One region of the Thomasclavelia spiroformis DSM 1552 genome, then DNA from elsewhere that is predicted to be linked to it. Evidence: a T-box and tRNA genes for the amino acid it is inferred to sense, from the RefSeq annotation. Region 1 holds a T-box; the other holds one or more tRNA genes.
The links. The T-box of region 1 lies ahead of alaS (alanine--tRNA ligase). A T-box ahead of a tRNA ligase gene usually reads a tRNA of that ligase, here a tRNA-Ala.
Positions count from the first base shown of each region.

Region 2: it has a tRNA-Ala gene. The T-box ahead of alaS (alanine--tRNA ligase) is inferred to sense a tRNA for this amino acid. The anticodon was not compared.

Region 1 covers NZ_CP102275.1:1,496,909-1,501,259, reverse strand. Annotated here, with positions in the region: gene recD2 (SF1B family DNA helicase RecD2) at 1-1,999, shown strand, start outside; T-box leader at 2,229-2,425, shown strand; gene alaS (alanine--tRNA ligase) at 2,464-4,351, shown strand, end outside.
Region 2 covers NZ_CP102275.1:1,726,069-1,730,419, forward strand. Annotated here, with positions in the region: gene gdhA (NADP-specific glutamate dehydrogenase) at 1-548, shown strand, start outside; gene NQ543_RS08230 (hypothetical protein) at 579-980, opposite strand; tRNA gene NQ543_RS08235 (tRNA-Glu) at 1,032-1,107, opposite strand; tRNA gene NQ543_RS08240 (tRNA-Phe) at 1,136-1,211, opposite strand; tRNA gene NQ543_RS08245 (tRNA-Asp) at 1,215-1,291, opposite strand; tRNA gene NQ543_RS08250 (tRNA-Met) at 1,296-1,372, opposite strand; tRNA gene NQ543_RS08255 (tRNA-Ser) at 1,393-1,485, opposite strand; tRNA gene NQ543_RS08260 (tRNA-Ile) at 1,493-1,569, opposite strand; tRNA gene NQ543_RS08265 (tRNA-Met) at 1,606-1,682, opposite strand; tRNA gene NQ543_RS08270 (tRNA-Ala) at 1,716-1,791, opposite strand; tRNA gene NQ543_RS08275 (tRNA-Pro) at 1,809-1,885, opposite strand; tRNA gene NQ543_RS08280 (tRNA-Arg) at 1,903-1,979, opposite strand; tRNA gene NQ543_RS08285 (tRNA-Phe) at 2,084-2,159, opposite strand; tRNA gene NQ543_RS08290 (tRNA-Asp) at 2,163-2,239, opposite strand; tRNA gene NQ543_RS08295 (tRNA-Met) at 2,244-2,320, opposite strand; tRNA gene NQ543_RS08300 (tRNA-Ser) at 2,341-2,433, opposite strand; tRNA gene NQ543_RS08305 (tRNA-Ile) at 2,441-2,517, opposite strand; tRNA gene NQ543_RS08310 (tRNA-Met) at 2,554-2,630, opposite strand; tRNA gene NQ543_RS08315 (tRNA-Ala) at 2,664-2,739, opposite strand; tRNA gene NQ543_RS08320 (tRNA-Pro) at 2,757-2,833, opposite strand; tRNA gene NQ543_RS08325 (tRNA-Arg) at 2,851-2,927, opposite strand; tRNA gene NQ543_RS08330 (tRNA-Leu) at 2,999-3,087, opposite strand; tRNA gene NQ543_RS08335 (tRNA-Cys) at 3,094-3,168, opposite strand; gene NQ543_RS08340 (extracellular solute-binding protein) at 3,355-4,351, opposite strand, start outside.

The sequences.
Region 1 (4,351 bases):
TAAACTTAGTGAGTATCGCATTATTTTAGCGAAAGAATCTGATGAAATCATCAAGTATTTATCTAGTCCGTTATTTAAAGGAGTTGGTCAAAAGTTAGCTAAACAAATTGTCGATAGTTTAGGTGAAGATTGCTTAACGATGATTAAAAATGATAAACATAGCTTAGATTGTGTTATGGGAATGACAGAAAAAAGACGGGATTTGATATATGAAGTTCTAACAAATAGTGATTATGATCAAGAAGTTATGCAATTTTTTATGGGGCATGGTATTAGTTTAAAAAATTTAGGTTTGATTCAAGCATTTTATAAGGAAAAAACATTAGAAGTTCTACAAAATAATCCTTATCAATTAATTGAAGATATTGATGGAATTGGATTTAAAACAGCTGATGAACTAGCTTTAAAAACTGGTGGGACTTTAGATAATCCTCATCGTATCAAAGCAGCAATCGTTTATAGTATTAAACAATATGGTTTTAATACAGGAAGTACATATTGTTTAATTGAAGAAATAATTAAAACTTTTAAACAGCTTATTTATAGTATTGAAGAAAATGTTTTTTATGAATATTTAGATGAATTAATTGATAATGGTTTAATCATTAAAGAAGATGAACGTTATTATTATCATGAAATGTATGAAGCTGAAGTAAATATCTCAAACTATTTAAAAATGAGAATTAATCATGATGATGAAAATATTGATGTATCAAGAGTTAATCAATTATTACAAGATTTTGAAAAAAATCAAGGAATTACTTATGCTAAAAAGCAAAAAGAAGCATTATTTTATTTTTTAAAATCATCAGTGATGATTTTAACAGGTGGTCCTGGAACAGGAAAATCAACGATTGTTCATGCTTTATTAAAAATTTATACATCACTATATCCAGAAGATCGAATTGGATTAGTTGCTCCTACTGGTAGAGCTGCTAAGCGATTAACTGAATTAACAGGAATTGAAGCTTGTACGATTCATCGTTTGTTGAAATGGGATTTACATACTAATACTTTTGCAATAAATAAAACTAATCCATTAGATATAAATGTATTGATTATTGATGAGTTTTCAATGGTTGATTGTTTACTTTTAAGTAAACTATTTGATGCTGGAAGAAATATTGATAAAATTTTGTTTATTGGCGATTATTATCAATTACCATCAGTTGCTCCTGGTAATGTGTTAAAGGATTTAATTGAAGCTGGTGTTAAAACAATTGAATTAGATGAGATTTTTAGACAAGCTAAAGATTCAGGAATAATTCAATTAGCTCATCACATCATAAATAATGAAATTGATGATATTGACTTATTTAGTCAATATCAAGATATTAACTTTTTTCCAATGTTAAATTATGATGTAATAAAAAATGTCAAAACAATTGTTAATAAAGCATTAGAAGAAGGTTATGATACAAGTGATATTCAAGTTTTAGCACCAATGTATCATGGCGTTGCGGGAATTGATGCATTGAATGATGCTTTGCAGGATGTATTTAATCCTAAAGATCAATGCGTAGATAGTTATAAAATTGGACGTATAGAGTATCGAATTGGTGATAAAATATTACAGTTAAAAAATCGAGTTGATGATAATGTTTTTAATGGTGATATTGGAATATTGATAGATATTTGTCGTAAAGATAATTTTGAATATCTTCAAGATACTTTGATTGTTGATTTTGATGGAAATATTGTTGAATATACGTCACAAAATTTTAATACAATCACACTTGCTTACTGTATGTCAATTCATAAATCTCAAGGTAATGAGTTTAAAATTGTGATTATGCCAGTGTTAAGTGATTATTATATAATGTTAAGAAGAAATTTATTATATACAGCTATAACCCGAGCAAAACAGTCTTTATTTATTTTGGGAGATGCTAAAGCATTTATGCATGGTTTGCATAATTATCAAGATAATCGTCGAAAAACTACGTTAAAATTACGTTTTGAAGATAAACCTGAAATTAGTGTGTATGATTTTTTATAATCTTTACAAACTATAATGAGGTGAGATTATGTTATCTAGAAATAAATTGTTAATTGGTTTAAGTGTTGCTTCATTAATGATTTTATTTAGTGAATGCGATTGTATAGAAGATATGATGGATAATTTAAAGGCAAAAATGTAAAATTATTATATGAAATTAAAAAGACAATGAATGTTGTCTTTTTAATTAAATCAAACTTGAAAAATAAATAAGAATAGTTTATAATTTGGTAAATCGTTGAAAAAGAAAAGTACTATAAAAAATGTTTTTTAGAGATAGTATGGCTGGTGAAAATACTAATCATGTTTATAGGAAAGCTACTTTGGAGAGTAATTAAAAATTACCGTTTAAGCTGCGTTATAAGCTAATAAAGGGCATGAGTATTCATGAATTAGGATGGTACCGCGATTTAAGTCGTTCCTAGTAATAGGGCGACTTTTTATATTGGATAAAGGAGATAAATATGAAGCAATTAACTGGAAATCAAGTAAGAAAAATGTTTTTGGATTTTTTTGAAAGTAAGGGACATAAAGTAGAACCTAGTCATTCATTAATTCCTAATGATGATCCAACCTTACTATGGATCAATGCTGGAGTAGCAGCATTAAAAAAATATTTTGATGGAACAATCAAACCTGAAAATCCACGTATTACTAATGCACAAAAATCAATTCGTACAAATGATATTGAAAACGTTGGAAAGACAGCTAGACATCATACTTTTTTTGAAATGTTAGGTAACTTTTCAATTGGAGATTATTTCAAAAAAGAAGCAATTGATTTTGCTTGGGAATTATTAACAGATGAAAAATGGTTTGCATTTGATAAAGATAAATTATATATTACTGTTCATGATCATGATGAAGAAGCTTATAATTATTGGGTTGATGTAATTGGAGTAGAGCCAAGTCATATGTTAAAAACACCAGGTAATTTCTGGGAAATTGGAGAAGGTCCATGTGGACCAGATTCAGAAATTTTCTATGATCGTGGTGAAAAATATGATCCCGAAGGATTGGGTTTAAAGTTATTTTATGAAGAATTAGAAAATGATCGTTATATCGAAATTTGGAATTTAGTATTTTCACAATACAATTCTCAAGAAGGTGTCGATCGTAATGATTATGAAGAATTGCCACAAAAAAATATTGATACTGGAATGGGATTAGAAAGAATTACTAGTATTATTCAAGATGGTGAAACAAATTTCGATACAGATTTCTTTTTACCAATTATTCATGAAGCTGAAAAGCTTGCAAATGTAAGTTATCAAGAAAATAAAATGGCATATCGTGTTATTGCTGATCATATCCGTACAGTTACTTTTGCCTTGGCTGATGGGGCATTATTTGATAATGCTGGACGTGGTTATGTATTAAGAAGAATTTTAAGAAGAGCGGTTCGTTATGGTAAACAAATCGGAATTGAAAAAGCTTTTATGTATAATTTAGTTGGTGTAGTAAGTGAAATTATGAAAGAATTTTATGATTACTTACCTGAAAAAGTTAGTTATATTAGTGATTTGGTTAAAAAAGAAGAAGAGGCTTTTCATAAAACATTATCAAATGGAGAAAAGTTATTAAGTGGATTAATTAAAAAGAATAGTGATGGAATTATTAGTGGTAAAGATGCTTTTAAACTATATGATACTTATGGTTTCCCATTTGAACTTACATTAGAAATTGCTCAAGAATCTAATTTGAAAGTTGATGAAGAAGGGTTTAAAGAAGAACTTAAATTGCAACAAATGCGTTCACGTGGAGCAAGAGTTGATAATGAATCAATGACAAGTCAAAAACCAGATTTAATGGCTTTTGATTTACCATCATCATTTGAATATGATCCTACTAATATTAGAGGAGTTGTAATTGGATTATTTAAGGATGGTGTTAAAACAGATCAATTAAATGATTATGGTGAAATTGTCTTTGATGTAACAACTTTCTATGCTGAAATGGGTGGACAATGTGCTGATACCGGAATTGTTTATAACGATGAATGTAAAGCTAAGGTTGTAAATGTATTAAAAGCACCAAATCAACAACATTTACACTTTGTAGAACTTGAAAGCGGAAGTATTAAAGTTGGTGATGTTTTAACTTTAGAAATCGATAAAGAAAAACGTGGTAAAATTACCGCAAATCATACAGCAACACATATTTTACAAGCTGCTTTAAAAGAAGTAATTGGAAGTCATATTAATCAAGCTGGTTCATATGTTGATGATAATCGTTTAAGATTTGACTTTACTCATTTTGAAAAAATCACTAATGAACAGTTAAAAGCAGTAGAACAAAAAGTTAATGATGTTATCTTTAAAGGAATTGATGTTGAAATTGCTAATATGAGTA
Region 2 (4,351 bases), 230 kb from region 1:
TATATGATCCAGAAGGAATTACTACTGATGAAAAAATTGATTTCTTATGCAAAATCCGTGAATCAAATGATATTAAATTAAAAGATTATGCTGAAAAATTTGGTTGTGAATTCCATCCAGGTGAAAAACCATGGGGATTAAAAGTTGATATGGCTTTCCCATGTGCTACACAAAATGAAATCGGTGAAGAAGAAGCTAAACAATTGATCGCTAACGGTGTTAAATATATCGTTGAAGGTGCAAATATGCCAACAACTCCTGAAGCAGTACATTACTTCTTAGCAAATGGTGGTATTTTAGCTCCTGCTAAAGCTGCTAATGCTGGTGGTGTTGCTGTATCTGCATTAGAAATGTCACAAAACTCTATGCGTTATAATTGGACAGCAAAAGAAGTTGATGAAAAACTTCATAATATTATGATTGATATCCATAATTCATCAGTTGCTGCTGCTGAAAAATATGGATTAGGATATGACTTAATCAAAGGAGCAAATATCGCTGGATTTGAAAAAGTCGTAGCTGCAATGATATCTCAAGGAATTTATTAAGATAACTAAAAAGCACTTAACAGTGCTTTTTTATTTTTTATTTACTTTTGCAATTTGATCTTTATATTCATTCATTCTTTCCATCAGTTCATTATAAAACTCTTGAGCATTCAATATATATAAAGTAGATGAAGTTCGATGCTTTATTTTTATTTTATGCTTACTAATTAATTCAACATCTTTAATATCCTTATAATCAATTAATGCCGGTAAAATTCCAATTCCTTTGTATTCATAAATCATCATTGAATCATTAAATATCTTCATATTATACTTAGTTGTTATTATTGATAAAAGCACAAATAATAATATTAGACCAATAATTACTTTTGATTTATTATGGTCTATTGCAAAATAAACACATGCTCCGCTAATCAATAAAAACATAACAATCGAAAAAATCATCATCCTAAATTCTTTATATTTCATCATAACACCTCTTTATATAAAATAAAAACAACCTAAAGGTTGTAATTTACTAAATGGTGACCTGTACGGGATTCGAACCCGTGAATGCATGCGTGAAAGGCATGTGAGTTAACCGTTTCTCCAACAGGCCAAAATAAAAACTGTTAACACAGTTATAATGGTGGTTCCGGCCGGAATCGAACCAGCGACACGAGGATTTTCAGTCCTCTGCTCTACCGACTGAGCTACGGAACCAATTGGCGGTCTGGACGGGACTCGAACCCGCGACCTCCGCCGTGACAGGGCGGCATTCTAACCAACTGAACTACCAGACCATTTTGGTTGCGGGAGAAGGATTTGAACCAACGACCTTCGGGTTATGAGCCCGACGAGCTACCAGACTGCTCCATCCCGCGATATTCTTTTTTTAAATAAATGGCGAGGGATGAGGGATTCGAACCCCCGCGGGACGTTAATCCCCTGTCGGTTTTCAAGACCGATCCCTTCAGCCGGACTTGGGTAATCCCTCGCATTATTGGTGGACCCTGTTGGACTCGAACCAACGACCGATCGGTTATGAGCCGATAGCTCTAACCAACTGAGCTAAGGGTCCTTGTTGTTTGTCTCTTACGGGTACCTCATATTTAATTGGTAGCGGGGAAGGGATTCGAACCCCCGACCCACCGGGTATGAACCGATTGCTCTAGCCAACTGAGCTACCCCGCCGTAATCAACTACAGCAATGCTATAATCTAATATTGGTGGAGCCTAGCGGGATCGAACCGCTGACCCCCTGCGTGCAAGGCAGGTGCTCTCCCAGCTGAGCTAAGGCCCCAATTCTTATTTTTTAAATGGTCGGGAAGACAGGATTTGAACCTGCGACCCCCTGGTCCCAAACCAGGTGCACTACCAAGCTGTGCTACTTCCCGCTTTTTGCTTTTTTAAATGGCGCGCTAGGCAGGAATCGAACCCACAACCTCTTGATCCGTAGTCAAGCACTCTATCCAGTTGAGCTACTAGCGCTTCTTCTTCCTTACAACGCTTCCATATTCTAACATCTTTCTCAAGCTTTTGCAAGTCCTTTTTTTGTTAAATGACCAAAATAAAAACTGTTAACACAGTTATAATGGTGGTTCCGGCCGGAATCGAACCAGCGACACGAGGATTTTCAGTCCTCTGCTCTACCGACTGAGCTACGGAACCAATTGGCGGTCTGGACGGGACTCGAACCCGCGACCTCCGCCGTGACAGGGCGGCATTCTAACCAACTGAACTACCAGACCATTTTGGTTGCGGGAGAAGGATTTGAACCAACGACCTTCGGGTTATGAGCCCGACGAGCTACCAGACTGCTCCATCCCGCGATATTCTTTTTTTAAATAAATGGCGAGGGATGAGGGATTCGAACCCCCGCGGGACGTTAATCCCCTGTCGGTTTTCAAGACCGATCCCTTCAGCCGGACTTGGGTAATCCCTCGCATTATTGGTGGACCCTGTTGGACTCGAACCAACGACCGATCGGTTATGAGCCGATAGCTCTAACCAACTGAGCTAAGGGTCCTTGTTGTTTGTCTCTTACGGGTACCTCATATTTAATTGGTAGCGGGGAAGGGATTCGAACCCCCGACCCACCGGGTATGAACCGATTGCTCTAGCCAACTGAGCTACCCCGCCGTAATCAACTACAGCAATGCTATAATCTAATATTGGTGGAGCCTAGCGGGATCGAACCGCTGACCCCCTGCGTGCAAGGCAGGTGCTCTCCCAGCTGAGCTAAGGCCCCAATTCTTATTTTTTAAATGGTCGGGAAGACAGGATTTGAACCTGCGACCCCCTGGTCCCAAACCAGGTGCACTACCAAGCTGTGCTACTTCCCGCTTTTTGCTTTTTTAAATGGCGCGCTAGGCAGGAATCGAACCCACAACCTCTTGATCCGTAGTCAAGCACTCTATCCAGTTGAGCTACTAGCGCTTCTTCTTCCTTACAACGCTTCCATATTCTAACATCTTTCTCAAGCTTTTGCAAGTCCTTTTTTTGTTAAATGGTGCCCAGGGCCGGAATCGAACCGGCACGGATTTTAAGGTCCGCAGGATTTTAAGTCCTGTGCGTCTACCAGTTTCGCCACCTGGGCACTTAATGGAGGTTCCAACCGGACTCGAACCGATGATAACAGAGTTGCAGTCTGCTGCCTTACCAACTTGGCCATGGAACCATTAATATTTTTTCTTCACTTTTCCGTGTCTTTCACCGGACTGCCTTTATATAATATAACATATATATTAATTTTGCAAGACTTTTCTTCAAAAAAATTACACTTTTCTTCTTTTGATAAAAAAAACTTTGATTAAATCAATTCTTTTTTTTAAAAAAACTGCTGGTTTTTACCAACAGTTTAAGATTATTTTGACTTTACTTTTGTCCAACGTAGATTATACATTTCTTTTACTTCATTTGTTTGATATGCAAATATTTCATCTTTTGAATCAGTACGAATATCATAAGCACTAATTCCTTTAAAATCATTTTGAGAAGCTTTTTTTGCTGCTTTTACATTAGCAGTCAAATAACCAACTTCAATAGTGTTTTTATATGAATTACTATTTGAAATCATATGATTAATAAATTCATTTGCCAATTTAGTATTTTTACACTCCTTAGAAATAACAAATCCATCAAACCAAACATTAGTTCCTTCTTCAGGTAAATAATATTCCATATTAGGATTTTCACTCATTACAGTTGTTGCATCCCCTGAATACATAATAGCCATTGCTTTTACACCACTACTCATAGTATCAATAACTTCATCACCTACATATACAGGATCCATTTCACTTCTTTGATCAATCAACCAATTATAAGCATCATCTATTTCTTTTCTATCAGTTGTATTCATTGAATAACCTAATGCCTTTAAAGCAACCATAAAACTATCTCGTTCTGAATCATACATATATATTTGTCCTTTATATTTTGGATTACGAAGAATATTCCATCCTTCTTTTAAATCATTTTTATCAACAACAGTTTTATCATATAAAATCCCAACGTTTCCACAAAAATAAGGTACCCAATAATCATTATTAGGATCAAACGACTGCCCTAATATTCCTTTATTTATATTATCGAAATTAGTAACTATTGATTTATCAATTGGCTGTAAGCGTTCTTCTTTAATCAATCTTTCAATCATATATTCTGAAGGGACCATAATATCATAGCTATTGCCACTTACATATTTAGTATACATAATCTCATTAGAATCAAATGTTTCATATACAACTTTACAATCATACTTATCTTCAAAATCACTTATAACTGACTTATCAATATATTCACCCCAATTATACACTCTTAAAGTCTTTTTTCCTATTCCAGCTGAAATTGACCAACCT